Regions from separate parts of the Jeotgalicoccus nanhaiensis genome, predicted to be linked through region 3. Evidence: riboswitches for the same ligand, from Rfam matches in the RefSeq annotation. Region 3 holds a riboswitch; each other region holds the start of a gene.
The links. A riboswitch is a leader RNA that binds a small molecule or an ion and turns the genes downstream of it on or off. The one in region 3 is predicted to bind S-adenosylmethionine.
Positions count from the first base shown of each region.

Region 1: it holds a riboswitch for S-adenosylmethionine, as region 3 does, so the genes downstream of both, IR135_RS02820 (methionine ABC transporter ATP-binding protein) here and IR135_RS01615 (methionine ABC transporter ATP-binding protein) in region 3, are expected to answer to the same signal.
Region 2: it holds a riboswitch for S-adenosylmethionine, as region 3 does, so the genes downstream of both, IR135_RS05505 (methionine ABC transporter ATP-binding protein) here and IR135_RS01615 (methionine ABC transporter ATP-binding protein) in region 3, are expected to answer to the same signal.

Region 1 is NZ_JADGLW010000002.1:126,100-136,458, reverse strand. Features, by position in the region: gene ruvB (Holliday junction branch migration DNA helicase RuvB) at 1-50, opposite strand, end outside; gene ruvA (Holliday junction branch migration protein RuvA) at 64-657, opposite strand; gene obgE (GTPase ObgE) at 668-1,948, opposite strand; gene rpmA (50S ribosomal protein L27) at 2,035-2,319, opposite strand; gene IR135_RS02855 (ribosomal-processing cysteine protease Prp) at 2,330-2,650, opposite strand; gene rplU (50S ribosomal protein L21) at 2,650-2,958, opposite strand; ribosomal protein L21 leader region at 2,970-3,041, opposite strand; gene mreD (rod shape-determining protein MreD) at 3,083-3,601, opposite strand; gene mreC (rod shape-determining protein MreC) at 3,607-4,461, opposite strand; gene IR135_RS02835 (aminotransferase class I/II-fold pyridoxal phosphate-dependent enzyme) at 4,521-5,675, opposite strand; gene IR135_RS02830 (MetQ/NlpA family ABC transporter substrate-binding protein) at 5,676-6,482, opposite strand; gene IR135_RS02825 (methionine ABC transporter permease) at 6,482-7,081, opposite strand; gene IR135_RS02820 (methionine ABC transporter ATP-binding protein) at 7,134-8,147, opposite strand; SAM riboswitch class I at 8,207-8,308, opposite strand; gene IR135_RS02815 (SprT-like domain-containing protein) at 8,377-8,850, opposite strand; gene IR135_RS02810 (putative RNA methyltransferase) at 9,230-10,096, opposite strand; gene IR135_RS02805 (DUF3592 domain-containing protein) at 10,121-10,359, opposite strand, start outside.
Region 2 is NZ_JADGLW010000003.1:191,537-201,895, forward strand. Features, by position in the region: gene IR135_RS05490 (hypothetical protein) at 81-371, shown strand; gene IR135_RS05495 (MetQ/NlpA family ABC transporter substrate-binding protein) at 406-1,224, opposite strand; gene IR135_RS05500 (methionine ABC transporter permease) at 1,244-1,894, opposite strand; gene IR135_RS05505 (methionine ABC transporter ATP-binding protein) at 1,884-2,912, opposite strand; SAM riboswitch class I at 3,074-3,172, opposite strand; gene IR135_RS05510 (NUDIX hydrolase) at 3,382-3,849, opposite strand; gene IR135_RS05515 (DUF554 domain-containing protein) at 3,869-4,603, opposite strand; gene IR135_RS11740 (MutS-related protein) at 4,802-6,424, shown strand; gene IR135_RS05525 (NADH-dependent flavin oxidoreductase) at 6,572-7,696, opposite strand; gene IR135_RS05530 (ATP-binding cassette domain-containing protein) at 7,785-10,052, opposite strand.
Region 3 is NZ_JADGLW010000001.1:338,043-348,401, forward strand. Features, by position in the region: gene IR135_RS01605 (MetQ/NlpA family ABC transporter substrate-binding protein) at 1-830, opposite strand, end outside; gene IR135_RS01610 (methionine ABC transporter permease) at 868-1,560, opposite strand; gene IR135_RS01615 (methionine ABC transporter ATP-binding protein) at 1,557-2,579, opposite strand; SAM riboswitch class I at 2,664-2,762, opposite strand; gene IR135_RS01620 (thioredoxin domain-containing protein) at 2,804-3,118, opposite strand; gene IR135_RS01625 (toprim domain-containing protein) at 3,069-3,476, opposite strand; gene gcvH (glycine cleavage system protein GcvH) at 3,573-3,953, opposite strand; gene IR135_RS01635 (Spx/MgsR family RNA polymerase-binding regulatory protein) at 4,020-4,376, opposite strand; gene aroD (type I 3-dehydroquinate dehydratase) at 4,593-5,309, opposite strand; gene IR135_RS01645 (hypothetical protein) at 5,404-5,994, shown strand; gene IR135_RS01650 (organic hydroperoxide resistance protein) at 6,318-6,725, opposite strand; gene IR135_RS01655 (CsbD family protein) at 6,850-7,059, opposite strand; RNA gene ssrA (transfer-messenger RNA) at 7,179-7,541, opposite strand; gene smpB (SsrA-binding protein SmpB) at 7,612-8,082, opposite strand; gene rnr (ribonuclease R) at 8,089-10,359, opposite strand, start outside.

The DNA.
Region 1 (10,359 bases), on a different contig from region 3:
AGCGACGCTTCATCATCGTGCTCATGCTCATCCAAAATACGTTCATCCATTACTTCACCCCGTTTAATTTAGTAATAGTTTAAGTCCAAGCTTCACTGCTTCATCAACAGAACTGATATTTTCTTTTGCAAGTTTCTTCTCGATGCGTGTCAGCTCACGTTTCGAGTAGCCGAGCACTTCAAGCGCAAGCAGCGCCTCATCGACGTAAACAGAATCCGCAGCAGCAGCCGCTGTTTCAGCAGGATCCGCTGTTTCATCCGGCTTCAGCTTGCCTTTTAAGTCGAGAATAATCTGGCTGGCACTCTTTTTCCCAATGCCCGGGAATTTCTGCATAAAAGCATTATCTTCCCGTTCTATTGCATTGATTATTTCATTCGGCGTTGCTGCAGCAAGTATAGCCAAGGCACTTTTAGGACCAATTCCGGTCACTTTCAGGAGAGATTTAAACATTGATTTTTCACTCTCACTGGTAAAGCCGTACAGCGTATGTGCATCGTCCCTTACAATGAGCTCCGTAAAAATCGTTACATCCGTATTGATATAGCCTTCAAGCCGGAACGGATTCGGTACGAGCAGCAAATACCCGATACCGCCTGTCTCTACAGTCGCTCCGGCTGGTTTGACTTCCGTCAGCTTACCTTTTATATACTGATACATTTATAATCACCTATTCTACAAATTCAAACTCTCCGCCTAAAATACGCACAATATTTCCAGCCTGTATACCCCGGTCGCGAAGTGCATCATCGATGCCCATCGTGCGCATTTGTCTCGCGAATCTGCGTACTGCGGCTTCGCGGTTAAAGTCTGTCATCATGAACAGACGTTCAATTGCTGCACCCGATACAACATAGGCACCGTCATCATCACGTGTAATTTCAAATTTATCAGGATCTTTTTCATGACGGTATACAACGCGGCTTTCCGTCTCAATCTCTTCTTTAACAACCGGCTGTTCTTCAAGCAGATCTGCCACTTTATATAGAAGCGCATCGATATTTTCACCCGTTGCTGCTGAAATTTGTACAATTTCACTCTCGGAGTCAATGCCGTCTATAAAGTTATTAATTATTTCTTCATCGTGATCGATTAACTCCACTTTATTTAAAGCGATAACTTCCGGACGCTCGAGGAGTTCTTCGTTAAACATCGCCATTTCTCTGCGGATAGTCTTATAATCTTCAACCGCATCTCTGCCGTCAGTTTCAGAAATATCCACTACGTGCACGAGCACTTTTGTTCTTTCGATATGACGGAGAAACTGGTGCCCGAGCCCTGTACCGCCTGATGCGCCTTCAATAAGTCCCGGCATATCAGCCATGACGAAGGTTCTTCCGTCTTTTGTTTGTGCTACGCCGAGGTTCGGCTGCAGCGTAGTGAAGTGATAATCTCCGACTTTCGGTTTCGCCTTTGATACAGTGCCGAGCAGGGTTGATTTACCGACACTTGGAAAACCGACAATACCGACATCCGCCATCATTTTAAGTTCCATTGTGACTTCGAGCTCATGACCGGGCTCTCCGTTTTCCGCAAAGTCAGGTGCGGGGTTGCGGCTTGTAGCAAAGCGGGAGTTGCCGCGTCCGCCGCGTCCGCCTTTAGCGATTACCGCCTGCTGGCCGTGTTCAATCAGATCGGCAAGCGTTTCGCCATTCTCCGAGTTTTTCACTATGGTGCCCGGCGGCACTTTTAATACTAATGGCGCACTGTTTTTACCGTGCATATTAGAATTCATTCCATTTTCTCCGTGGGATGCTTTAAAGTGACGCTGGAATCTGAAGTCCATTAAAGTTCTTAATCCTTCATCTACTTCCATAATAATATCTGCACCGTTACCGCCGTCTCCGCCGGATGGCCCGCCCATCGGAATATATTTCTCTCTGCGGTATGCTACCAGACCGTTACCGCCGTTACCTGCTTTCAAGTAGACGGATACGTAATCTATAAACATAACACTCACCTCCATGTAAGATTCTTTATTTTTAATTATAACATTCATAAAAAAAGACATCAGCAGAAGCTGATGCCACAAAATTATTATTTTGCTTCCTGATATACAGAAACACGTTTTTTGTCGCGTCCGACACGTTCGAATTTAACAACACCGTCGATTTTCGCGAATAGAGTGTCATCTCCGCCGCGTCCTACGTTTTCACCCGGGTGAATTTTAGTACCGCGCTGACGGAATAAAATAGATCCGCCTGTTACGAATTGTCCATCTTGTCTTTTGGCACCAAGGCGTTTTGATTCAGAGTCACGACCGTTTCTAGTCGACCCAACCCCTTTTTTCGATGCGAAGAACTGTAAGTTTAATTTTAACATTCAATACACCTCACTCATGTTCAATTTTTATAAATTCGCTATATTCTGATTCAATAGTTTTTAATGACACAATCATTGTTTCCAAAATCAATTGAACTCTGTCATCAGATGTATCTTCAAGCTTAACACTTAAATATCCACCTTCGTCGGCCATATCTATGGCCGGCTCGTAATCAGTCAGCGCAAATACTGCGTTCACACTGCCGAATACAACTGCCGAAGCACCTGCACATACGAGATCTTTTCCGTGAACATCAAAGTCCGCGTGTCCGTCCATCGTAAATCCGGTAATATGTTTCTCACTGTTACGGGCAACGATAACATTAATCATTACGCGTTGATTTTGCCGATTGTTAATTTAGTATAAGGCTGACGATGACCTTGTTTACGGCTGTAGTTTTTTCTGCGTTTGAACTTGATAACGTTAATCTTTTTACCGCGTCCATGCTTTTCAACTGTAGCTGTAACAGTAGCACCTTCAACTGTAGGAACTCCAACTTTAGCGTTGTCGCCTCCAACAAAAAGTACTTTGTCAAACGTGAATTCAGCGCCTTCTTCAACTTCTAATTTTTCAACGAAGATTGATTGACCTTCTTCAACTTTTACCTGTTTACCACCTGTTTCGATGATTGCAAACATACTTACACCTCCTATTATTTAAGACACGCCACTATAGGTGGGCTCTGCCGCTTAAACCTATACATGTGCGGTTGACGTTTACGTTTCATCAACTACTGTATTATATAAAATATAAATGGCTGTGTCAATTGATTCTCCGCAATTCTTTTCTGACCTTCGCCGTCTGAATGGCAAGGACATAAAGGATAACGAAAAACAGCGCACTGACCAGTACGCTCGGAATTGCCCGGAGCGCGATATAGTCGAAAAACGGCATCGCTATGAAATCGAGCACCCGGTAAATCGCGTACTGGTATAAATCGAAAAGAAAGGTGTTCAGCAGCACGACAAAGGCCATGGCTACAAAATCCCTGTAGAACACTCTGAAAGCTGCCTGCATAAAGACTACGAAGGCGATAAAACCAAAGATGTGAACACCGTACAGCGAACCGATGTACACATCGAGCATAATACCGAACACAGCAGCAAAAAACATACTGATTCCCGGCCCCGCGTATATCGTTAAAAGCAGAATATACATAAACAGAAGCTTCGGCACAAAGTAAACTTCAACTCCAAAAACCATCATCGGACTGAAGCCGGTAAAAGCCATATCAGTATACATGAGTAATATTCCTATAATAAAAATTACTATCGTCTGCATATTTGTCAATCCTCCAGTGACTCAGGATCGCGTTTTAAGACAAACACATTATCCACATCATTTAAGTCACTGTTCATCTGTACGTAAGCGTTCTGGCTCAGTCCGTACTCATCGTTTTCAACTTCCACTACTTTACCGATAACAATACCTTCAGGGAAAGCACCTGTCAGCCCCGATGTAAATACTTCGTCGCCTTTTTCAAGTTTTACCTGGCTTTTAATATTTTCCACGACCAGCACATCATTTTCCGTATCGAAGTTGCGGATGTTGCCGTAAACAGCTTCATCATTGTGTCTGACTTCAACCGACAGGTTATTTTGTGATGCATTCGTCGAAATCATCTCGATAAAACTCGATTTACCGTTAACGCGTTTAACAATCCCGACCAGTCCTTCCGATGTCGACACTGCCATGCCTTCTTTAATGCCGTCTTTTTCTCCCTTATCAATCGTAAAGGATTCAAGCCACTGGTCAGGTGCACGTGAAATAACCCGGGCATTGACAGTCTCGTAAGCCATACTGGAACTTACTTCCAGAGACTCTCGCAGCTCTTCGTTTTCAGCCTTGAGACGTTCATTGTCCGCCTGCAGCTGCGGCAGCATATCGAGCTGCTGTTTCAGTTCCTCGTTTTCTTCAAGTGCACTGAAACTTCCTGCAATGTTTGAAAATATATTTCCTATAAAGCTGAACGGCGCATCGACAACCTTTTGAGTCGCGGCTGCCGTATCACCGGTGAACTGCTCCGCTTTCGTTGTGGAATCTCTGTCCGACAAAGAAAAACCGATTAATGCAATTAATACTACTATGCCAAACAGCACGATTAACATGCGGTTTCGATTAAAAAACTTAGTCACTCTCATGCCGCCCCCAAAATTTAATATCTGGGTAAATAATACCACATTTGATGACAGACAATAAACTAATCTTGATAGAGTTCTTTAATCTCACGGAGTCTTTCTGTAAATGTTTTTAAGTCTTCATCTGCAACGGCCAAAGATATGCGGATATAATCTTCGGCTCGGGACCCGAAAGGTTTCCCCGGCGTTGCAAGAATAGACTGTTCTTTCAGCAGGTACTGAACAAAACTTTCGCCGTTAAAACCTGAGGGGACTTTTATCCACCCGAAAATGCCGCCCTGAATCGGCTCTATTGGGATATTTAAATCCAGCAACGCTTTATTAATAAAATTTTTACGCTTTTTGAATATTTCATTCTGTTCAGGAATCAAAGTATCTGCATTGTCGAGCGCCGCTGTTGCCGCGTCCTGAGTAACACCGAAAACCCCTGCATTCGTATGATCCTGAAACTTATTAATACTTTCTATCATCTCTTTATTCCCGGCTGCAAAACCGATTCTGTAGCCGGACATATTAAATCCTTTCGACAGCGAATAAATTTCCATCGATACTTCAAAGTCCGGATCACTTTGTAAAATGCTCGGGTGAAGACCGTCATAGCCGAAAGCAGCATATGCAAAATCATGAACAATCTGTGTTTTTGTGCCTTTGAACCGTTTAATCACATCATCAAAAAATGATTTATCTGCGGCTGCCCCGAGCGGATTGGATGGATAGTTTAAGTAAATAAGGTCCGTTTCTTTAAGTTCTGCTTCGAGCGAATCAAAGTCAGGAAGATAATTGTTTTCTCTAAGGAGCGGCATATCGATCAGCCTTGCCTGCGAGAGTTCCACAGCAGTAATATAATCTGCGTAACCGGGATTCGGCAGCATCACGCCTGCACCGGGATTGATATGAGCGAGCGGAAAGTTAACCAGTGCATTTTTCGTGCCGAACAAGATGGCTATATTTTCATCTTCAAGGTCTACATCGTAAGTTCTTTTATAAAATCGCTTTATGCTGTCTTTTAGTTCCGGCTTGCCGCGAAATGCGCCGTATTTTTGATTTTCTACTTTATCAACAGCTTCTTTAACTGCATCGGTAATGACTTCAGGCGTCTGTCCATCGGGAATACCGACTGCAAGATTTAAGAGCGGCTTATCGCCGACTTCGAGCTCTGCATTCATCATACTGCTGAAATAGCTGGGACTTAATGATTTTAAAAGTTCGCTTGCCATTTATTCATCCTCCTCCGGTTTGTCGAATCCTTTAAAGTCAGCATCAATCACTTCGTTAAATTCCTCCGACCCTACAGCCTTGATTAAATCTTCTTCCAGTTTCGTTCCGGCATCATCGCCGTTAATTACAATTTGATTTCTAAAGTATTCATTCATGTTTTCAAGGGCAAGGGCATCGGAAAGCTTCATATCACTTGCGAGCGCAAAGTTGCCCGGGACAAGCGACAGGCCGATTTGGTCAACGCTTCTCGGCAGCTGGCCGGCGTCCTGATAAATAAACTCGAGATTTTTTTTATTATTTATAATGTCTGCTTCATCGATAGCAAACATATCTGCGTCGTCACTGATGGTAATCAGCCCCGCGTCCTGCAGTGTTAAAAAACCGCGGCTGGAGTTGACCGGATCTAAAGGCAATGCTACTTCACTGCCGGAAGCAATATCTTCCAGCGAACTGAATTCACTGCTGTAAAGCCCCATAGGTGCCGTCGGCACCTGAATGATATTTTTTAAATCAGCATCATTTTCTTCATTATAACTGTCCATGAACAGGACGTTCTGAAAGAGATTGGCATCGAGGTCGCCATTTGAAAGCGCGTTATTCGGCTGAATATAATCGCTGTATTCAACGATTTCGACCGTATAACTGTTCTCTTCCAAGACGGGTTTTAAGGCAAAAGATGCCATATCTGCAAATGGTCCGCTCGATGCACCAATGGTAATCACTTCACCCTCGTCTTCATACAGAAGAATGCTAGTGCCTATAATAACGGCTAAAGTGCCAATTAAAAATATTATAATTCCGCGCATTATTTCTCCTCCGTTCTGTTAGAGATAAAGTCTCCAGCCCACTGGACAATCTGCACGATAACAACGAGGACGACTACTGTCACAATCATCGTCAGCGTGTCGTAGCGGTAATAGCCGTAACGGATTGCAAGGTCACCGACCCCGCCTCCGCCTACGACACCCGCAGTTGCACTGAAGGCGATAATTGAAATTATCGTCAGTGTGATAGCCTGCGCGATGCTTTTCTTGGCTTCCGGCAGCAGCACATCCGTAACGATTAAATAAAGCGGGGCACCGCCTGCAATACTCGCTTCGATCACACCGTCTTTTACACTGTTAAAACTGGATTCAACGAGACGTGCAAACAGCGGCACTGCTGCAATTGACAGAGCAACACTTGCAAAAACCGGACCGTGTGAAGCATTAACGAGCCAGGTCGCAAACGGCATAATCGCCACAATCAGAATAATAAAAGGAAACGACCTGATAATATTCACAAACCATCCGAGCACGCTGTTTAAAGGTTTAATTTTAAACAGCAGCGGATGCTGCGTAATGTAAAGCAGAATACCGAGCGGCAGTCCGATTAACACTGCAAAAAATATTGAAATAGAAACCATCAGCGCTGTCTCGAGCAAAGCACGGTACAGCAATGGCCAAAGCTGGCTGAAATTATCCAATGTAACCCACCCTTTCGATTCCCGGTGTTTTATCGATATGTGTTTTAAGACGTTCTATTTCCTGAGCATTTCCGGATACTTGGAACATTAAAAAACCGAGCGGTTTTTCTTTAATATATTCAATTCTTCCGTTGAGAATGCTTATATTCAAATCAAAATTCCTGTACAGCTGATTTAAATAATTCTCCTCGGCGTTTTCACTTAAAAATTGAATGGTAATAACTTGATTATCCGGCGTTTCTTTAATTTGCGGCGGGGTTTCAAAGTTATATATCTCCTGAACGAAATCTTTCGTAATTTTTTCTTTAGGATGACTGAACACGCTGTATGTTTCGCCGCTTTCAATAATTTCACCGCCGGACATTACGCCTACACGGTCTGCAATTTCTTTAATAACTTCCATTTCGTGAGTAATAATCACAATGGTAATACCGAGAGTTTTGTTAATATTTTTCAGCAGGTTTAAAATACTTTTCGTCGTATCCGGATCAAGCGCACTCGTCGCTTCGTCACATAAGAGAATATCCGGGTTATTGGCAAGTGCTCTAGCGATACCGACACGCTGTTTTTGCCCGCCGCTTAAATTTGATGCATTGATAGATGATTTATCGTTTAAACCAACGAGTTTCAGTAACTCTTCAATTCTTGCTGGCACATCTTTTTTACTGTATTTGCTTGCTTTCAGTACAAATTCTATATTTTCATACACTGTCTTTGACTCGATTAAGTTAAACTGCTGGAAAATCATGCCGATTTTCTGCCGGCGAATCCTGAGAGCCTTTGGTGTCAGTTCGGTAAGATTGTCTTCTCCAACGATGACAGAACCTGCCGAAGGTTTCTCAAGCAGATTAATCAGTCTTAAAAGAGTACTTTTCCCGGCCCCGGAATAGCCGATTAAGCCGTAAATTTCACCGGTTTCGACCTTCAGGGATGTCGGTTTTAATGCCTCAACACTTCTACCCTTTAAATGATACGTTTTTGAAACGTTATTCAGCTGTATGCTCATGTATTCCCTCCTCTATGTAATAAAAAAGCCATTTATCTAAATAGACAAATGGCGATGTGTGATTATCTTCCAAGCCTCTGCCTGCAGGAATTAGCACAGTACTTAAAAGCCTGCTGCTGAGACTTCACAGGGCCTGATCCCTCCGTCTCTCTGGATAATTTCTTATTTAATTGTATTTCATACTAGTCTAACCAGAATTAATTGTCAAACAATTTTTAATAATTTCTAATCAGCCTGCTGAAACAGTACCTTTATATGTAAACCTGCCGCGGCAGTGTCTGCATATATACCTTTTATTGTAGCCTTTGACCCTTTTCGTAAACTGGTAGCTGCATTTTCTGCACTCATATAAATAGGCCTGTCCCTTGTATTTATAGCTCCGGGTTTTAGCAATGCCGAGGTGTTCCAGCGTCTCCGTAAATTCGCGATCCGAATCTCTGTAAGGTTTTTTTAATGTGTAGAGTGCATAATGAACGCATTCATGATACAGCACATCGAGAATGATTTCCCTGGAGTTATTAACGAGAAAAGTGTGGGACATAACAATTTCTTTCGAAACAACCTGCTGCTTCTGATATTTTATTTGAAACGCGCCGAGCTTAGATTTCATTCTTTTTGATATTCTAATTGGAATTTCGAGTGTGAGTCCGAAATTTTCAGCGAGAAATTTACGGGCATAGCTGTGCAATTCATCACTGTTCATAATATGTTCACCTTCTTAGTGTTTAAATAGCCTTAAAAAAGGCAACAAAAAAAGGGAGATCAAAAGTCTCCCTAACAGATAAATAATATAATATGATATCTAGGCCAAAGGCACTATCGAAGAACGACTTAGTTAATGATATGAAGAGTATAGCTTTAACTTTTGTTTGTGCGTTCTGTTATGTATTTCTTAATATATTCTCATTATATTTTAATGTTCAGAACTTTTCAAGCCCATGAGCGAATTTCTTTTACTTTGTAACGTGTTTGTAATAAACACAGTAATATTTCCATATAATTTTCTCTCTTTAGTGTAATTATCGACTATTATCTTTAAAATAGCAAACTATTAACTGAAATATATGCGGAAATGTTTCAATTTAATTTTCGGCAGCTGCAAGGATAATATGCATATCCACCGTAATTTCTTTATTTCCCTTATCCGCAAATCTTTCTATCTGCGCTGTATCTGCATGCCAGCCGAGCGGTGTCATGGAGATTAAATCTTTCAGTGCAGCAGCGTCAAGAAATTTCGTATAAGTTATCCGTTCTTCTTTCACAAGCTTAACATTCTTCTTCATTAATTCAAGTGTATCATTGTTTTCATATTCTTTCCCGTCTGTACCGCTGAACAATTCCCTGCGGAGTTCTTTTAAATAAGCGCTGCCCGGGATTACTTTTATAATTATACCGTCTGCAGCTAAAATTCTTTTAAATTCAGAGTAATTTGCAGGCGATAAAAAATTCAGTATAAATTTGCAGGACTTGTCACTAAGCGGCGGGTTCGCAAGATCTCCAACAATCCACAATGGATTTCCGTAATTTTTCGCCGCCATTAAGATACCCTCTTTTGAAATGTCCAGGCCGATACCCGTCAATGTTTCTGTATTTACTTTATCAAGTATCGTCTGCAAATGAGACCCTTCGCCGGAACCCGCATCAAACAGCAGCGAATCTTCTGCTGAATGGTTTATTATTATATCTGCAATTTTATCGTGTACCGGTTCATATAATTTTTCATCACAGATTATTTTTTGACGTGCCTCAAATAATGCATCATCATACTGAGTATCCACAGGTTTTTTAAGAATATTTACATAACCCTGCTTGGCGAAATCAAAAGTGTGATTATTGACGCAGACCAGACTTTTCAGCTCTCTCACTTCCACAGGTTCATGACAAAGCGGACATCTTAATTTTCTGCTTATATTTTGTGCAGTCATTGCACTCTTTTCTCTTTTTTTCATTTAAAATCCCTGCCTGAACTTATATTAAAATAAAAATATTACTACGCCGACTGTGAAGAAGACCAGACCGATAATCGCGGGAATAGACGCCGCTACTGTCTGTATCTTTGTGCCGCCGATTAAACAGCGCTTTGGTTTTTCCGGGTCGTACAAGACAATCAGTTCATATCCTATCGGGTAACCATTGTTAATCGACCCGTGAGCGGTCACATTTTTCTTTCTTCTGTAAATGACGCCGCCTGCTTCATATTCAATAACCGGAT
Region 2 (10,359 bases), on a different contig from region 3:
AGACATATTTACTATGAAAACAGAGGATTGTTTCCCGTGAAAAAGGGTAAAAGAATAAAAATACCGGGAGGAGTTTTTTGATGGAAATTAAAAATATCGAACCGGAAGCAATACCGGACTTTGAACAGCAGCTGCAGCTTGAAAACGTAAAGTATTTAACACTGTGCACAGAAGAAGGCATCATCGCCTATCTTGCCGGTACAATCAGTCCAAACGATAATGAAATCGATGTGCATTATAATTTTACGGAAGACTTCAATGAACCTGTGGCAAAACAGATGTACGATTCATTTATGAAACAGAATATCAGTGAAGATATAACGTTTAATCCTCAAAGTGAAACGGAAGAAGTCTTTATCGAATCAATGTAAATTAAAAGCTCCCAATTAAGGGAGCTTATTTGTTTTACCAGCCGATGTCATTTAATTCAAGTACTGTCGGGATTAAAGCACCGTCATATTCTTCTTCAATAAATTCAGCAGTATCTTCTTCCTGATAAAGTTCAGCAATTCTGTTATATGTTTCATTTTCCGCATCTTCATTATTAGCAGCGATGATATTTACATAATCAGTTGCTGTGTCATCTTCGCGGTAAATAGAGTCGTTAATCGGGTGCAGATTTGCATCTTTGGCAATTCCGTTATTAATAACACCGAGATCTACATCTCCTAAGGCACGTGGAATTTGTGCCGGTGCGACTTCTTCAAACTGATAATCATTCGGATTGTCAACGATTGCATTTTCAATTGAATCGAGGCCGTTATAATCTTCGACGAGCGTAATTAAACCAGCATCCTCAAGCAGCATCAGAGCACGTCCCTGGTTAGATACATCATTCGGCAGTGCGATTGTGCCGCCGTCCGGAATGTCATTAACGTCTGTCAGTGAGTCAGAGTAAATGCCCATCGGGGCAAGATTCGTTGTGGCAATCGGAACTAAATCCAGATTTCTTTCTTCGATAAATTCATCAAAATACGCGACAGTCTGAAATGAGTTTAAGTCTATTTCGCCGTCAGCAAGTGCAGTATTAGGCTGTACATAATCATTAAATGAGACAATCTCGATTTCAATATCCTCTTCTGCAGCTTTCTCTGCTACATAATCCCATACTGCTGTGTCTGTTCCACTGATGCCGATAGTGACTTTTTCTTTACCGCCGTCACCGCAGGCTGAAAGCACAATCCCTATTAAAAGCAAACTGGTAAATAAAATGACTTTTTTCATAATTTATATCCTCCTGTTATTATCTTCTTCTTACAACTCTCGCGAGTTTGTTGCCTGCTGACTGCAGACCCTGCACCATAATAATTAATATGATGACTGTAATCAGCATTGTGATCGTATCGAATCTCTGATAACCGTATGTGATTGCCAGGTCGCCGATGCCGCCGCCTCCAACCGTACCGGCCATGGCAGATGCACCGACTAATCCGATAATGGAAATAGTGAAATTTACAATGAGAGAACCGAGAGCTTCCGGAAGAACGAATTTTATAATTGTCTGCATCGGTGTTGCTCCCATAGCGTCGGCCGCTTCCAGTACTCCTTCGTCGACTTCAAGCAGAGAACTCTCCACGAGCCTTGAGATATAAGGTCCGGCAAAGAAAACCATCGGTACAATCGCAGCTTCGGTTCCGATAGAAGTTCCTACGATAAATTTCGTAACCGGAATTATTGCCACAAGCAGGATGATGAACGGCAGTGATCTGAAGACATTAATCACTGCATTCAGCACTGTAAAGACAGCTTTATTTTCTAAAATCTGGCCGGGTCTAGTGACGTATAACAGAATGCCGAGCGGCAGCCCGAGTATAATCGAGAAAATAAACGAAATACTGACCATCTGCACGGTTTCTAAAAATGCCCCCAGTATTGTATTCCAGCTAACCAGCATATGTATTCACCTCACTGTAATGAATATTGTTTTCTTCTAAATAAAGTAATGCTTTTTCGAGTTCAGGGGCTGAACCGTCGAACTGAACGATTAAATTGCCAAACGGTATACCCTGAAGCTCGGTAATATTGCCGAACAGCACATTCACATCTAAATCGTAAAGCTTGCTGATTTGTGATAGGTACGGTTTCACTGCGAGCTGATTAATGAAATTGATTCTGTAAATATGCTGACCGTCGCTTTCCTGCACCAGATCCTGCACGTAATTCGGCAGCTCTGTCTGCATCACTGTATTAACAAACCGTCTGCCGGTTTCTGTTTCAGGGTTAGAAAAAACATCGAAGACAGAGCCGCGTTCAATAATTTTACCGTTCTCCATTACTGCAACTTTATGGCAGACATCCCGGATAACGGACATTTCGTGAGTAATCAGCAAGATTGTAATATTGTATTCCTTATTAATCTTTCTAAGGAGTTCGAGGATGGACTCTGTTGTCTGCGGATCCAGTGCAGACGTTGCTTCATCACACAGCAGAATTGACGGGTTGGTTGCAAGTGCCCGCGCAATACCGACACGCTGTTTTTGTCCTCCGGACAGCTGGTCAGGATACTGTGACGCTTTATCCGACAGGCCGACAAAATCAAGCAGTTCACTAACACGCGCTTTGATTTCATTTTTCGGTGTCTTATTTAAAATTAGCGGCATAGCAACATTCGTATATATCGTTTTTGAATTTAAAAGATTAAAATGCTGAAAAATCATACCGATTCGTTTTTTTGTTACTCTCAGTTCTGACGGTGTGAGTGCAGTTAAATCTTTACCGTCGACAATAACTTTCCCTTCTGAAACACTTTCCAGCTGGTTGACACAACGGATCAAAGTACTTTTGCCTGCGCCGCTGTATCCGACGACACCGTATATTTCTCCGGCATCGACTTTGAAATTAATATTATCCAGAGCATGAACCGGTGTTTCGCTGCCTGGATACGTTTTATCTACATCGATAAACTCAATCATTAAAAACGCTCCTTAAACATAGTTAAATAGTAGGAATTAAAAAATGTAATAAAAATACACCAGTATATAACCGGTGTTTTTTAAAAAAACCAGATATACATTCCTGAAAAAGAAAATAACCTCTTCTTAAAATATAAGAAGAGGCCGATGTATATTCGCTCTTCTCATCTTTTAGCATGATGCTACAGGATTTGGCACAGTACATTAAGTCTGTTGCCGAGATTTCACAGGGCCAGTCCCTCCATCTCTCTTGATAAGAAAATAAGTTATTTGATTATTTAATTTAAACTAACTATAGGGCACAGCAGAATTAATGTCAACACGGAATCTGAAATTAATTTTAAATGAATTACAGAGCATACTGTTTGATACTATTCATAACAAAGTTTATATAGCTGTTTTCATGCGGAACAAAATTATCTCTGTTAATCATTTTACCGTTAATATTAATCGAGTATATTTCTTCAGTTCACAGTTTTTCAAACACAGGCAATTCAATTTTGAAAATATCAGATACTTCGTCATCCATAAATACATAATCAGGTGTGGTATTTTCCGGAATTTTATATATAAATACATGGCATAGTTCTCTGTCGATAAAATCATCAATAATAATTTCATCCTGTACTGAACCTGTATAAATTAAATCGTTTAGTGTAAGACTAATACCTAGTTCTTCTTTAATTTCCCGGACACCATCTTTAACGCTTTCGTCAGAACTTAAATGACCCGCTGCTGTAATATCTAACATATTTGCAAAGTTTTTCTTGTCAGGACTTCGAAGCTGAAAGTGGATGAAGATTCTGCCATCTTCTTTACTCAGGAACCAGCAATGAAATGTTTCATGCCAAAGACCTCTTTTGTGTACTTCAGCCCTTGAAGCTGTCCCTTTTAATGTCCCTTCTGAATCAAATACCTTAAGCAGTTCGTTTTCCATAGTGCGCCACTCCCATAGACTAAAACATCTGTACAAAGAACAAACTGATTGTTTCCCAGTAATACTGAATGACTACGAACAGTACTGCAAATAATATCGCAGGCAGCATATTCGCAACTCTTATATTCATCAGACCGAGCAGTCTGATTCCAATCGCAATAATCATTACACCGCCGGTGCCTGTAATCGCGATAATAATATCATCCATCAAATCAGGCTGGATGAAGCGGTTGATTTGAGAGGCTGACAAGGCGATGGCTCCCTGAAACAGAAAGACAGAGATGGCTGAGAACATAATGCCGATACCCATCGTGGATGTCAGGAAAATAGCGAGCACACCGTCGATTAAAGCTTTTGTCAGCAGTACGGTGTGATCATTTCTGAGCCCGCTGTCGAGAGCACCGATAATGCTGACTGCTCCGACGACATACACTAATGTGGCGGTAACAAAGGCAGCAGCAGCTCCGCCTTCTGTTGCTCCGGTTTTTGTTTCGAGCCAGATGCCGAAGTGATTCATTTTATCTTCAATTTCCCATTTTTCACCCAGCATGGAACCAAGAGCCAAGCTCGCAACAACGATAATAAGTATACTGTTGGCTTCTAAGGCCATATCAATTCCGATGACGAGTACGGTAATAGACAATGCCTGGAGAATGGTTGATTTCATATTTTCATTAATGTTTCTCCAAAACAAACCGATGAAGCTGCCTAAAATAATAGCCAGAGCATCTACGATAGTTCCAAACAGCGCCATGTCCAATTCCTCCTCGTCCATAAATATCTAACCTAATATATCACAAGGAACACGGCGGTTATATATAAAATCAACTATCCGGAATAGTTGGACAGTTTATAAATATCTTATTTGATTTATAACTTTGCAGTAATAATTTCGTATATATTTATATTAATGATAAAATTATTAATATCTAATCAGAGATCTGAGAGAAAGGTGATTATTATTCAACTGCTCTATCTTTTTATCACTGTAATGATTTTAATTATAATTATTTCCCTGGTAATAAAAACATATGAGTTCTTTAAACTGAAGAAAGCTGTTAAGACGCTGTGGTACAGGCAGGAAAGACTGAAGACAACTGCAGAATATTATATTCATTATCATAACTATTTCGTTAATATTATGGAAAATGAAAATACTGCTGACAGAAATGTTGTGGATGATGAAACTTGGAATGATCTCGATATCAGCGAATTGATGACGAAGATAAATTATACATTTACAACGATAGGAACGGAGCTTCTCTATGCAGTGCTGCGCAATTCAACAGAAAAGAATGTTATAAATGAAGACTTATTGTATAAAATAAAACACGATGCTGGCTTTCGTGAAAAGATATCATACCGCTTAGCCAAGCTTGGGAAATCGGGAAATTCTAACACGAGTAAGTTTATGTATGAATTTGTGCCGGTGAAACAATATCATCCGATATTTATACTGTTTTCATTTATGCCGGTTATCGGCGTGTTTTTATTTTTTATCAATCCTTACATATCTTTACTGACTATCCTTTCAGGATTTGTAATTAATGCTTACTTATCTCATAAACATAAAGGCGGAACCGGGTTTGATTACACAGATATTTTTTATGCTATTAATATTATTGTTACTGCGGGTAAATTAGATTCGAAATTCAACAGTAAAGGTCTGAAGCGGCTGTCGTTAATGAGTCCTCTTTTTGTTAACGACGACAGCGCAGGAGAAATGAATATGGCTGTTCAAGCTTTCTCTGCCTTTAAATTAATGTTCTTAGTAGATTATCATTTGTATCATCTGGTCAATCGTACGATTAAGAAAAACCATGAGCTTTATAAAGAAGGATGGCATTACACAGCTGAGCTCGATCTCCATTACAGCCTGGCAATGTGGAGAGAAACATTGCCGTATTACTCTCTTCCGGAAAGAGAAGAAGCTTCGTATTTGCAGACTGAAGGGCTATATCACCCGCTTGTAGTGGCTGCTGTAGATAATGATTTGAAGTTTGCGAATGATATTCTGCTGACGGGCTCAAACGCAGCGGGCAAATCAACATTTATGAAAGCGCTCGGCGTGAATGTTATAACGAGTAACGGACTGAACACTTCCACCAGTGCATTATTTAAATATACACCAGGCAAAGTAATATCTTCGATGGAAATCACAGACAGTGTTATCGAAGGAGACAGCTATTTTATCAGTGAAGTGAAAGCATTGAAGAGGATTGTTGATGAGATTGAGGATTTTGAAGGAAAGGTTTACTGTATTATCGATGAAATATTTAAAGGAACTAATACGGTAGAAAGACTAGCTGCGGGTGAAGCTCTTTTAAGATATCTGCATGAGAAAGAGAACGTTTATCTGATTGCTGCAACACATGATATGGAACTAACAGATTTACTGAATGGCGAGTTTGATTTCTATCATTTCAGTGAGGAACTTTTTGATGACGATATCGAATTTGATTACAAACTTAAAGACGGGATTGCAACAAGTTCCAATGCTATTGAATTACTAAGGTTATACGGATTTCCAGAAAAAGTGTATAAAGAATCGAGGAATAAAGTAGATAACACATAGCGTTACAAAATAACGCTATGTGTTATAAAAGCTCTATGATGGGGTTTTAACCTTATTTTATCCTGAAATCCTAACGCAAAGTATAAAAAGAGTTTTAAATATAAAACATCCCAGACTTTTATGTCCGGGATGTTTTTGTGTCTTATTTTATTTCTTCGGCATCGGGTAAAACCCTTTGTCGAGCTGCCCCCATAATAATTCAGGAAGGCCGTATTTATCTTCTCTGTCCCGGTCAAAGTATTCAAAGATTTCATCTTCTCTGCCTTCTTCAATTTTACTGATAAAATTGTAATCCAGCAGTAAAACTCTGCCGAGCGCAATTATTTCCATATTCCCTTCTTCTATTGCACGGAGTGCCTGGTCTGCAGTAAAGACTGAACCGATTCCAATGAGTGGCATCTGGCCGTCGATCCACTGATGAAGTAATTCTATACGTTCAATATCCTTATATTTTCCTTCACGTGTCTTAGAATGAACTTCGCTTAGTGAAGCGTGTAAATAATCAATCGGTTTTTCAATCAATTTGCCGATCAGCTCTTTTGTAGTTTCCATGCGGATGCCGGGAGTTTCTTTTTCTTCAGGTGAGAAACGGTAACCGATGATGAAATCATCTTCAGCATATTTCTCTTTGGCTTTTGTTACCGCGTCGACAATCTTCATTGCGAACAGAAAAGGGTCTTCGCCCCACTTGTCAGTACGTTTATTAAAATACGGAGAAACGAACTGATGAATAATATAATGGTTGGCACCGTGTATTTCAACGCCGTCAAATCCTGCTTCAGCGGCTCTTCGTGTGGCTTCGCCAAAGGCTTTTATAGTTTCAATGATTTCCTCTTCTGTAATTTCGCGTACCTCATGCGGTTCTGTTTCATCAAAACTCTGCATCGTAATGGGACTCGGTCCCGCAGAATCAGAGTTCGGTGTTAACCGCGGAATCGCCTGAGCACCGCCGTGGTGGATTTGAAGAATAGCTTTCGCGCCGTTTTCTTTCATGGCATCTGCAAGACGTGTTAATCCTTCTATATCCGAGTCGCGGACCACTGACGGCTGGCCGGGGAATGCTTTCCCAAGGTCCGTTACGTTTGATGCAGCGGAAATAGACAGACCGACGTCTTTAGAACGCAGGCGCATATATTCAATCTCAGCATCAGAAATTGTACCGTTATCATGTGAAGAAATGTGTGTCATAGGTCCGAGCGCAAATTTATTCTTTAATTCGACTCCATTTTTAAGTGTCACTTTCTCAAATAAAGTCTTGTATTTATCGTTCATATAGATAAAATCCTCCAGTAAGCATTAGTGAGATACTGTTACAGTTTTAAATCTTAACTAAATTAAAACTCTTATACTAAGTTTCTGCTCAAAAAGATGAATTTTTAATATATCTTTTAAGATGTTCTCTAGTAACTGAATTCTCTACATTTAATAAACCTTCAGGTTCCCCGCTGTATAGTACTTTACCGCCTCTTAAGCCTGGACCGGGACCAACATCGATAATCCAGTCGGCATGGGTCATCATCGTCAGATTATGTTCAATCAGAATGACGGTATTCTGCTGATTTATTAATTGTTCAAAACACGACAGCAAGGCTGGAATATCATCTTCATGAAGACCGGTAGTCGGTTCATCGAAAATGAATATTTTATCTTGTGCATCACTGTCTAGATAACGGCTGAGTTTCAAACGCTGAATTTCGCCGCCGGACAATGTGTCGAGCGACTGCCCGAGCGTCATGTATTGAAGACCTGTTGCTTCTAAATTTTGCAGACGCGATACAACTTTTTCATTATTTTTAAACAAGGAAACAGCTTCTTCCACCGTCAGTGCCAGTACATCGGCAATGGAGTAGCCGTTTACTGTAGCTTCAAGAACTTCTTTTTTATAACGCGTACCGTTACATACCTCACATATTTGTGAAAAGTCCGCCATAAAGGCCAGTTCTGTTTTAATAACACCCTTACCGTTGCATTCAGGACATGCACCTTCAGAATTATAGCTGAACATGCTTTTCCTTAAGCCGGTCTGTTTACTGAAAAAGGTGCGCACTTCGTCAAATAAATCCATATAAGTGAGTAAGTTGGAACGGCTGGTTGCCTGTACTGCTTTTTGATCTATAAATATCGCGTCTTCCGATTTGCCAAGGCCTGTTTTAATCAGAGTGCTTTTACCTGAACCCGCTACACCGGTTACAACGGACAAGAGATCTGCCGGAATATCGACAGAAACATCTTTTAAATTATTTTTAGTGATATTTTTCAGTTTTATAAACGATTCTGCCTGCCGCGGATTTTCTTTCAGCTGATGAGTTCTATTAAGCGCGAGAATGGTCGGCGTATCCGTCTGCATCAGCTCTTCATACGTGCCGTTAAAGATAATCTCCCCGCCATGCTGACCGGCGCCGGGTCCGATGTCGATAACATGGTCAGCGATATGAATCACATCGGGATCATGTTCGACAATCAGCACCGTATTTCCTTTATCACGGATAGAGCGCATAATTTCATTAATTTTTTCAATATCTTCCGGATGCAGCCCGACACTCGGTTCATCAATAATATAAACGAGATCAGTCAACGGACTGTTTAAGTGACGGATCAGCTTGATACGCTGGGACTCTCCGCCTGACAGCGTCGGGGTCTCCCGATTGAGTGTCAGATAATTTAAACCGATATAAGAGAGAGCTTCCATTTGTTCGAGCAGCGGTTTAACGATAAACTTCGCTTTTTCATCATCTAAATTTTTCAGGAAAAGAATCGCGTCATCGATTGATAATGCAGTAAAGTCGGCAATACTCGCCCCGTTAATTTTACAGCTCAGCACCTTGTCATTAAGACGCTGACCGTGGCAGTCAGGACATTTCTGACTGGTCACGACACGTTCCACATCCGTTAAGAAACGTTTCTTTTCAAAGTTATCATTCAAAAGAAACGAACGTCTGAAGCGGTGAATCAGCCCTTCAAATTTGGCAGTCCGCGGCCAGTTATCCGGCGGGTTTTTAATTTTTCTCGGTTTTGTATAAAGAAATGTATTCATTTCTTCTTCTGTATAATCTTTCAGTTTTTTATCATTATCGAACAGGCCGCTGTATAAATAACGCTTGCCCCTCCAGCTGTCCGGTCTGAATGACGGAAATTTAATCGCATCCTCATTCAGTGACTTGTCGAAATCGAGCAGCTCATTTAAATCAATGTCTTCGACATAACCAAGCCCTTGGCACCGTTCGCACATCCCGCTCGGATTATTGAATGAAAAAACGTTAGAATACCCCACAAATGGTGTACCGACACGAGACCATAATAAACGGACGGATGAATATATATCGGAAATTGTTCCGACAGTAGACCGCGAGTTGCCGCCGAGTTTTTTCTGATTAATGACCATAGCCACCGGAAGATTCTCGATTCTGTCTACATTCGGCTTTTCATACTGGGTCAGCTGATGCTGGATGTAGCTCGAATATGTTTCATTCAGGAGACGCTCTGACTCTGCGGCCAGGACGCTGAAAACGAGTGAAGATTTTCCTGAACCTGAACGTCCAGTAAAGACGGTCAGTTTATGTTTTGGAATATCTACGCTCACATTTTTTAAATTATTCTGGTTTGCACCATGTACGCGTATATACGACATGAAATCCACCTCTGTCTATAAATTTATCTGTAAGTAAGTACAGTTTAAACAATACCCTGTTCTCCAGGTATGAAATCAGTAAGCCGGTTTTTGTGTTTATTAAATGTTTCCGGCAGGAGTAATCTGGGAAAGTAATTGTTAAGACAATAACAGGGGGCACATAAAATGAGAAATATTATTTATATTATCGGACTGATTGTAGTTATTTTAGCTGTATTATCATTCCTTGGATTAAGATAAGCAATATAAAACAAAAGCCGCGCATAATTCTCATCTTCATTTGAGATTATGCGCGGTTTTAATTTTT
Region 3 (10,359 bases):
TATTCAGCTGGAATAATAGTGCCGTCGTATTCTTCTTCAATGAACTGAACCATTTCTTCCGATTGCAATACTTCGATTAATCTTTGCAGTTCCGGACGTTCTTCATCGCCTGCTCTTACAGCGATAAGGTTAGCGTATGGCGAGTCTCCTTCTTCTACAGCAATTGAATCGTCAACCGGGCTTAAGCCCCCGTCGATCGCGAAGTTAGCGTTGATAATTACTGCCGGCGCCTCGTTATTTTCGTACATGCTTACCAGCAGCTCAGGTGCTGTATTGTTATCGAACTCAAAATTGTGCGGGTTTTCTGTTATATCATCAAATGTCGCATCCTGGATTTCGATGCCTTCTTCGATTTCAACCAGACCTGCATTTACGAAGAATGACAGAAAACGTCCTTCTTCAGCAGGGTTATTCGACACTAAAATTGTCGACCCGTCAGGAATATCTTCCAGTGAATCATAATCGTTTGAATATACTGCCATTGGCTCGATATGTACGTTGCCGATGCTTGTTAAATCATAACCGTGCGATTCAGTTTCACCATCTAAGTAAGGTGTGTGCTGGAAGAAATTAGCGTCCACTTCTTCATCAGCAAGCAATCTGTTAGGCGTAGTGTAATCGTTAACGATTTCCACGTTAACTGTGATATCTTCTTCAGCTAAAATATCAGCTGCTCTTTCTAAAATTTCAGCGTGCGGTGCAGGTGATGCCGCAACTGAGATTTCAGCCGCCTCTCCTTCAGCACTTTCTTCTGAGTCCGAACCGTTACCGCATGCTGCTAAAACTAATACGAGTGCAAACAGAGTGACAATACCAAAAATCTTCTTCATGTAATAGCCTCTTTTCATTATAGTTTTTATTGTTAGATCAGCGTTTATCGACTGCTTTAGACAGAGTATCTCCAATAATCTGGATGATAAAAACGATGATCAGAATTACTACAGTTGCAACGAGTGTGACATCCGGCTGGTTTCTTGTGAAGCCGACCATATAGGCGAGGTTACCAAGACCTCCCGCACCGATAACTCCGGCGATTGCAGTAGAGCCGACAAGCATAATTGATGTCACCGTGATACCGGAAATGAGAGCAGGCAGCGATTCCGGAATCAGCACTTTCCAAATGATAGTCCACGTGTTCGCTCCCATCGATTCAGCCGCTTCAATAACACCCTTGTCGATTTCCTTCAGACCGATTTCAACGAGACGGGCAAAGAAGGGCGCTGCACCGATAATCAGTGCAGGAAGCGCACCATTTGAACCCATTACCGTTCCCATAATTGCTTTTGTGAACGGCATAATTAAAATAATTAAAATGATAAATGGTATTGCTCTGAAGAGGTTAACAATAAATGATGTTGCGCCGTAAACCGGTTTTGACACACCGTTATGACTTTTATTCGATAAGAATAAAATAATACCGAGTATCAGCCCGATCAGGAAGGCCAGTGCAGTTGCTATCACGGTCATATAAATTGTTTCGTAAGTCGCTTCTAAAACTGCATCCCATTTCACGTTTTCGAAGGCGAACATTTCTTTAAATGCTGTCAGAAATTCATTCATTTACTTTCAACCTCCAGCGTGACATCGTGTTTTTTAAACTCTGCAGTAATTTGTTCCAGTGTTTCCTGATTAATATCGAGGGCGATATAAAGATGACCGTATGATTCCTGATTCGTCTGCTTAATATTTCCTGACAGGATATTTACATCAAGACCGTAATTCCGGATAACTTGAGAGACAATCGGCGATTTTGTGCGGGTGCCGACAAATGTCAGCTTAACGATAGTTGAAGTCGGGAAAGCTTCTTTTATTTCTTCCATGGCTACTGCGTGGTCATCATCCGAAATATCATCCTTAACGAAACGTTTCGTTACATTTGACTGAGGATTCTGGAACAGTTCGATAACTGGCCCCACTTCCACTACTTTACCGTTTTCCATGACAGCTGCCCGGTCGCATATTTTTCTGATAACATGCATTTCGTGCGTAATCAGCACGATGGTCAAGTTCATCTTTTTCGTAATATCGACGAGCAGGTCAAGCACTTCATCTGTCGTTTCAGGATCCAGAGCACTGGTCGCTTCATCGCACAGCAGAACCTGTGGTTCATTCGACAGCGCTCTCGCAATGCCGACGCGCTGTTTCTGGCCGCCGGACAGCTCACTCGGGTAGTTGTTTTCGCGGCCTTCCAGACCAACCAGCCTTATCAGTTCCGAAACACGCAGCTGCCGTTCTTTTTTAGGTACACCTGCGATTTCCAGCGGAAAGCTGATATTTTCAGCGACTGTTCGTGACCAGAGCAGGTTAAAATGCTGAAATATCATCGATACTTTTTGACGTTTTTGCCGCAGTTCTTTCATCGTCATGCCGCTGATTTCATCACCGGTTACTGTAACAGTCCCTTCCGTCGGCTGCTCCAGTCCATTCAAGAGACGAATCAGCGTGGATTTGCCGGCGCCCGAGTAGCCGATAACTCCAAAAATTTCACCTTTCTTCACATTCAGACCGACATTATCTACTGCCGTTATATTTTGATTTTTAGTTTTAAATATTTTAGTCACATTACTAATATCTATCATTATATATAAATCCCTTCCCTTTCCAGGAGAACAATTAAAAAAACCTACTCCAAAAATGAGTAGGCTTTTAAACGTTCATTACGCCTCTCATCTGAGGATATTAATCCAGTGATTTGGCACCTTGTCACGATGACGGTTGCCGTGGCTTCTAAGGGCACATCCCTCCACCACTCTTGATAAGAGTTAATATTTGATTGAAATTCATATTATCAGACTATTCTTTATTAGTCAATCAGAAATTCTTCCAGAACTTCGTTTAAATAAGTAACAGATTGAAATGCGTAGACTTCCCTGACAAGTTTGCCGTTTTTAAACAGCAGCAGTGCTGGCGCAGAACGAATCTGATATTTATCTATCAGTGTTTTATAAAAATTTAAGTTGATGCGTTCATAGCTGATTTCTCTTGCAGAAGCAGCGACGCTGAGCATCGTTTCTGAGATATCGCATGTTTTGCACATCGTTGCATAGCCGAAAATAATATAATACTCTCTATCCTGTATATTCTTTAATATATTTTCCGTTGAAATTGTTTCCTTCACGATAAAACTTACCTTTCATTATTAGGCTCGTATCTACATAAAAACCGTGTCTGAGCAAGAGGTTTGCAAGGTAGTCATGCGGACAGCGTCCGACTTCCCCGAATTTGGGATCTATATAAATATGAGTACTTTCACTAAGATGTTTTTTAAACCATTTACGAATTTTTCTTCCTTCCTTATCCGCATCGGATAAAATGAATATTTGAGAATCGCCAAGCTGATCAATAATCTCATCCAGTTTTGAAATACCCATCGTACCGAAGGTGCAAATTATCTGTACAGGTTCCACCAGCACTTCTTCCAATCTGCGCTTATCCGTTTTTCCCTCAACAATGAGTACTTTATCAGAAAGATTCATCCGTATCACCCTTAGTTAAATTTTTAATATAAATTCACTTTAAGCAATAAATATAGGTTTTAAAAAAACTCCGGACAAAAGTCCAGAGCTAAGTTATTATTTCTCGATTACTGCCTGGTAACCAGCAGCATCAAGAAGGTTATCTAATTCGCTTTCATCTGAAAGTTCAACTTTCAGCATCCAAGCACCTTCGTATGGATTTTCGTTAACAAGTTCCGGACTGTCCTCAAGCTCTTCGTTAACAGCAACTATAGAACCGGAAACCGGTGCATATAATTCAGAAACAGTTTTCACTGATTCCACGCTGCCGAAAGAATCACCTGTAGAGATGTCGTCGCCTTCTTCTGGAAGTTCGACAAATACGATATCTCCAAGTTCAGACTGTGCAAAGTCAGTAATACCGATTGTTACAGTATTTCCTTCAACTATAATCCACTCATGATCTTCGCTGTACTTTAAATCTTGTGGTAATGACACGCTAAAACCTCCCTTTTAACTTATCATACTTATTGTTGCACAATTGCCATACTTTAGGCAAGTGAATTAATTCAATAATGCATTTTTATAAGTTTCTTCTTTAAAACCTAATAACACATCATCATCAAGTACAACCATCGGCCGCTTAATCAGCATGCCGTCACTTGCGAGCAGTTCCAGTTTCTCTTCTTCACTCAAATCATGAAGACGTTCTTTTAATCCGAGCTCTTTAAATTTAGTGCCCCGCTTGTTAAAAAAGTCATCAATTGAATGCGACGATTTGTCGAGGATACCTTTCAGCGTATCTTTAGCCGGTACATGCTTAACCATATCAATTTCAGTAAACTCCAGATTATTATCTGCTAAAAACTTTTTGCCCTTGCGGCAAGTCGTGCATTTAGGGTATTCGTAAAATGTAATCATAGTTATCCTCCCGAATAAGAAATTATTCTTACACTTATAATACCCCAGATAAAGTAAATTAGACATATGCAAAAACGAAAAAAGTCCGAAACCTCAGGGGAAGGTTTCGGACAAAGGGGCTGGGGAGAAGAGTTAAGTTTTCATATCTTCTGGTTCCCATTTTATCAGCTGGTTATTATTCTTTCGTTAACCTGCTGTAAAGATTGCTTAATATTTTTATCTGGTAAATATTTCACGCAATTGTGTTACATGAATCTGTCCCGGAGCCGCATCCCTTGATACAAAGCCGTAGGTTAGTGCCGAAGCCGCTTCTCCCTCTGCCGTACGCGTGTCTTTTCCGAGTTCTCCCATAGAGATTCCAATTATTTTGTCTCCGTACTTTTGTTTAGCACTTTTCACAGCTCCAGTGACTTTGTCCACATCCTTCTTTTCATGAGGGAAGTAAGCAACTTTGTATAAATCTCCGCCGAGCGTGTGCATTTTATTAATAATCGATAAAATTTCTCCGCTTGAGGGTGTACGCTTAAAATCGTGATGACTCATCAGGCATTTCACATTATTGGCACGCGCAGTTTTGCAGACAGATGCTGTAATTTTATCGCCGGATTGAACTTCGATATCGATATAGTCAATATCCATTGTCTGACAGACAGCGTTTAAGAGCGCTTCGTACTCAACTGTTGTTTTTGAACCGCTGCCGCCCTCTTTCGCCGTGCGGTATGTATAAATAATTTCTTTGTTCAGCGGTTTAAAATAATCTATAATATATCTGACTTTTTTGCCGTGATCCTCCCGGTTCAACGCATCGAAAACATCTCCGCGTATCTCCACGATATCAAAAGCGTCTATATTCTCTTTCGCTTTTTGAATTTCTTCTTTAATTTCGTCATCATTATGACCTGATAAAGTGACGACAATCTTCGTTGTATTCATAAGTTTTCCCCTTTGTGCGTTCTGAATGCTATTGATAGCTATTTCAATCTAATGGTATCATAAAACCATTATAGTATCCCGGGGGTTAAAGTAAATGAAAAAAATTAAACTGCTGACTTTGCTGGCATTCACAGCCATGCTGTTTGCGGCATGCAATGATAATACTGATAAAGAAAATACCGGCACAGCTGAATCTTCAGAAACTGCATCTCTTGAAGAGGATAAAGATCTTTTTGACAGCGAAGAGGAAAATGAAATTGAAATCGATGAAGTTGATGAAGTTGCAGTCGAATCAGCAAAATCAGAGAGCGATAATTATCAGCTGGGCGAGCCCGTTGAAATCGACGGCATTACAGTAACAATTAATGATGCCTTTATGACAGACGAGCGCAACGATACGAATATTATCGATGTCAGCGGCGTGCTCGTTCTCGACATTACATATGAAAACGGCACAGACCAGACATTCCCGGCAGGGCGAGATATTACACTTGAAGCGGACGGTGAACTCGCACACAGCTACGAACTCGACAGCATCTTCCCTGCCGACCTTGCTCCAGGTGAAAGTATAACCGGCCAAATGTCCTACGGCTTAGTATCCGCACCTGAAAATATGGTTGCTGTATTTGAACCCTTGATGAATTCAGAAGGTAAGACTGCGGTTTTTGATATAGTTGTTGAATAATTTTAGGTTTTGCTGGGTGGTGGTGGTTGGGGTGGCGTGTGCCACCGTGGATTCTCCGTGGCGCGGGATTGGGTGGCGCGTGCCACCGTGGATTCTCCGTGGCGCGGGAATGAGCGGCGTGTGCCGCCGTGGATTCTCGATGGCGCGGGAGCGGACGGCGTGTGCCACCGTGGATAAATTCATCTCTCTTTGACTGACTAAACTCACTACCAGGTCAATGAACAACATAAGATTCCTAAAATCACTATAAAAACTCCAGCATCATCTTTACACCAATAAAAAAGAGCCCGCACGGGGCTCTGGTTTTTATCTTCTATAAATTATTACACTACTTCTACTGATAAATCCACGTCGATGTTGCCGCGTGTTGCTTTAGAGTAAGGGCAGAAATCGTGTGCCTGCTCTAAATATTTTTCAGCGTCTTCCTGAGACATGTTTTTAACTTTAGCTTTAATATCTACACCAAGTTTAACGCCTTCGCCATCTTCTTCAAGGCGTACTGTTAAAGTAACTTCCGGCTCTGCATCACGAACGCCGCCTTTTTTAATCATTAAATCAAAGGCACCGTTAAAGCAGGAAGCATATCCCGCAGCGAATAACTGTTCAGGGTTAACACCCTCGCCATCCTGATCCGGCGGAATTACCGGTGAATCAATCGCTTTGTCTTCTGTTGCCACGTGACCTTTGCGGCCCCCTGTGTTTACTGCACTGATTTCATATTTAACTGCCATTATAACTGCCTCCTAATTTTTTAATTACAATTCAATCTTACTAATGAATTGAACTTATATCCAAGCATAACATTTATCCACAAAAATGAAGCCGCAATAAATACAGCCTCATCTTCGTTCTTATTTATTTTTTAAATTTTTCCGATACTTTGTCTGACGCTTTGTCGATAGAGTCATGAGCTTTGTCCGATGCTTTATCTACATACTCTTTCGCTTTGCCGGCATTCTTCTCGTTCTTGCCTTCTTTTTCTTTATCTTTGTCTCCGGTAGCGTTGCCGATTGTTTCTTTTGCATTACCTTTTAATTGTTCTAATTTGCTGTCTTTTTCTGCCATTTAAAAACACTCCTTAATTAATTAAATAGTATTTTTGTACAGTTAATGTATTCCCCCTCAAATAAATGCTAAACATTTATACAAAAAATACCCAATCCTTCACCAGGATTGGGTATTCAATATGGAGACGGCGGGAGTTGAACCCGCGTCCAGAGACCTCGCAGCATTTCTTTCTACGTGTGTAGTTCATTATTAAGTTTCACATGAATGATGGCAATGAACGAACCTCATTCCATGCTAGTCCGATTAATCTCTTCCATTTAGTCTTCCGACCGCAGACTAAAGGGCGTATCCTATTATAGTTGAATCATCGTCACGGGCCATAGGCAAGCTCATGGGATGATGCAGAGCGCTCTTAGGCAGCTACTGCGAAATTGTTTTGTTTGCCAGTTATTATAAACTGAGTATCGTTGATGACGAAGCCGAAACCTCCGACACGCTTAAAATGCCCGAATAGCCCCTGTCGAATCCGGAACGTCCCCGGATTATTTAATATTACGGCTGATTTGCCGAGCACTTATTATTATAACACGATAAAAACCCGTTGACAAATTAACGGAACTGCTCCTTCATTGCACGGTCAATCTCGCGTTTCATCTGTTTCTTCTTCAGATCCTGGCGTTTATCGTATTTCTTCTTACCCGTTGCGATGCCTAAAAGCACCTTGCACATGCCGTTTTTAATATATAGTTTAAGCGGAATAATCGCGTTCCCCGGTTCCTGCATATGCCCTCTAAGTTTATTAATTTCTTTACGGTGCAGGAGCAGCTTACGCGTACGGAGAGGCTCGTGGTTAAAACGGTTCCCCTCTTCATACGGCGCAATGTGCATATTATAAACGTACATTTCATTATTATAGACCCGCGCATACGAGTCTTTTAAGTTCGCCGACCCGCGGCGGATCGATTTAATTTCAGTACCCCTAAGCACAAGCCCCGCTTCAATCGTGTCATCGATAGAATAATCATGACCCGCTTTGCGGTTTTGTGCCAGCGGCCTCGTTTTCTGGTTGCTTTTACTCATAAGCCTCTACTTCTTTCCTTTGCCTTTTTTCGCCACTGATTTATAGAAAGGTTTTTTCTTGCCGCCCTTTGAGAAGCTTCCTTTCTTTTCACGTGAACGTGTCTTTTCTTTTTTATTTTCTGACCTGCCTTTAATTTCCACCGGTGTTTGTCTTCTTTCCGGACGTTTTTTATCAGGCATGCCGACCACTTTAAAATCAATCAGGCGCTCTTCGAGATTGACACCAATTACTTCGATTTCAACCTTGTCGCCGATACGGAACATGGTGCCGGTACGTTCGCCGAGCATAGCCATAGCGCGTTCGTTAAAGTTGTAATGGTCATCAGTCATGTTGCTGACGTGCACCAAGCCTTCAATCGTGTTCGGCAGTTCAACAAACATGCCGAAGTTCATAACGCCTGATACTACACCTTCGAATGTTTCGCCGACATGTTTCATCATGAATTCCGCTTTCTTCAGATCATCCGTGTCGCGCTCTGCATCCTGGGCGCGCCGCTCTCTTTCGGAAGTATGCTTCGCAATCTCAGGCAGCTCGCTCTTGTTGCGGCGGATAGTCTTCGCATCGGTCTTTCCTTTAAAGAGATACTCGCGTATCAAACGGTGAACGATTAAGTCAGGGTAACGGCGGATCGGTGACGTAAAGTGAGTGTAGAACTCCGTCGCCAGTCCAAAGTGGCCGAGCGATTCAGGTGAATATTTCGCCTGCTGCATCGAGCGCAACATCAGCGTGGAAATCACCATTTCTTCCGGACGGTCTTTGACTTCTTCAATAATTTCCTGCAAAGCATGCGGGTGAACCTGATTACCTTTACCTTTAACAACGACACCAAAACCTGTCAGGAAGTCGAAGAATTTACTCAGCTTCTCTTCTTTCGGTTCTTCGTGAATACGGTACATAAACGGCACGTCCATCCAGTGGAAGTGCTCTGCGACTGCTTCGTTTGCCGCCAGCATGAATTCCTCAATCATTTTTTCGCCCGTTCCACGGTTTCTAAGAACGATATCTTCCGGTGTGCCGTCTTCACCGACAACAACAGCCGCTTCGGCGAAATCAAAATCAATTGCCCCGCGTTTTTCGCGTTTCGCACGCAATCTTGCAGCAAGTTCCTCAGCATCGAGAAGAGGCTGATAAACTTCTTTGAACTCATTAATGACGCTCTCATCTTTATCTTCCAGCATTAAGTTTACGTTGCCGTAAGTCATACGGTAGTCCGAGTTAATAACACTTTCGAAAATTTCGTGGTCCACGGCTTTACCGCCCGGTGTAAATTCCATGCGGCAGCTCAGTGTCAGCCGGTCGACATTTGGATTCAGCGAACAGATACCGTTCGATAAACGGTGCGGAATCATCGGAATCACACGGTCAACAAGATAAACACTCGTCCCTCTGTGATATGCTTCTTTATCGATTGCAGAGTTCTCTGTTACATAGTGGCTGACGTCGGCAATGCTGACCGTCAGTTCGAAATTGCCGTTATCCAGTTTTTTCACGCTGACAGCATCGTCCAGATCTTTTGCGTCGGCGCCGTCAATCGTAATTGTGAACTCGTCGCGAAGATCGACTCTCTCCTTCGTATCAGCCTGATCGATTTCATCAGGCACTGCTTCCGCCTGCTCAAGCACTTCATCAGGGAAATCGATATCGATGCCATGCTGGTAAATAATCGACAGAATATCGACACCAGGATCATTTTTATGTCCTAAAATCTGGATAACATGACCTTCCGGATTGCCCTGTTCAGGATTATCCGGGAATTTAGTTATTTCAACGAGCACTTTGTGGCCGTCAATAGCCCCTAAGTTGTTACCTCTCGGAATAAAGATATCCGTTTTGAATGTTTTCGAGTCAGGTACAACGAAACCGTAATTAACATTTGCACTGTATTCCCCGACTAATTTTGTTACGCCGCGCTCGATAATACTAATTACGTGACCTTCTGTCTTGTCGCCTCGCGTACTGGTCTCGACTTCTACCAGCACAGTGTCACCGTCAAGCGCACCGTTTACAGCGTTCGGCGGAATAAAAATATCTTCGATATCTTCTTCTTCCGGACGCAGAAATCCAAAACCGCGTTTGTGCATCGATAATGTACCTTTTACTCTGTTGGAGTCAGGCACCTTCATATATTTGTCTTTTTTCGTGCGGTATAATTTACCGGATTCTTCAAGAGAGACTAAAGTTTTCACCATATCTTTGAATTCATCCGAGTCATCCGCTCCAAAAGATTCTTTAAAATCATCTATTGTCATCGGTTTGTAGTCATCTTTACTTACAAT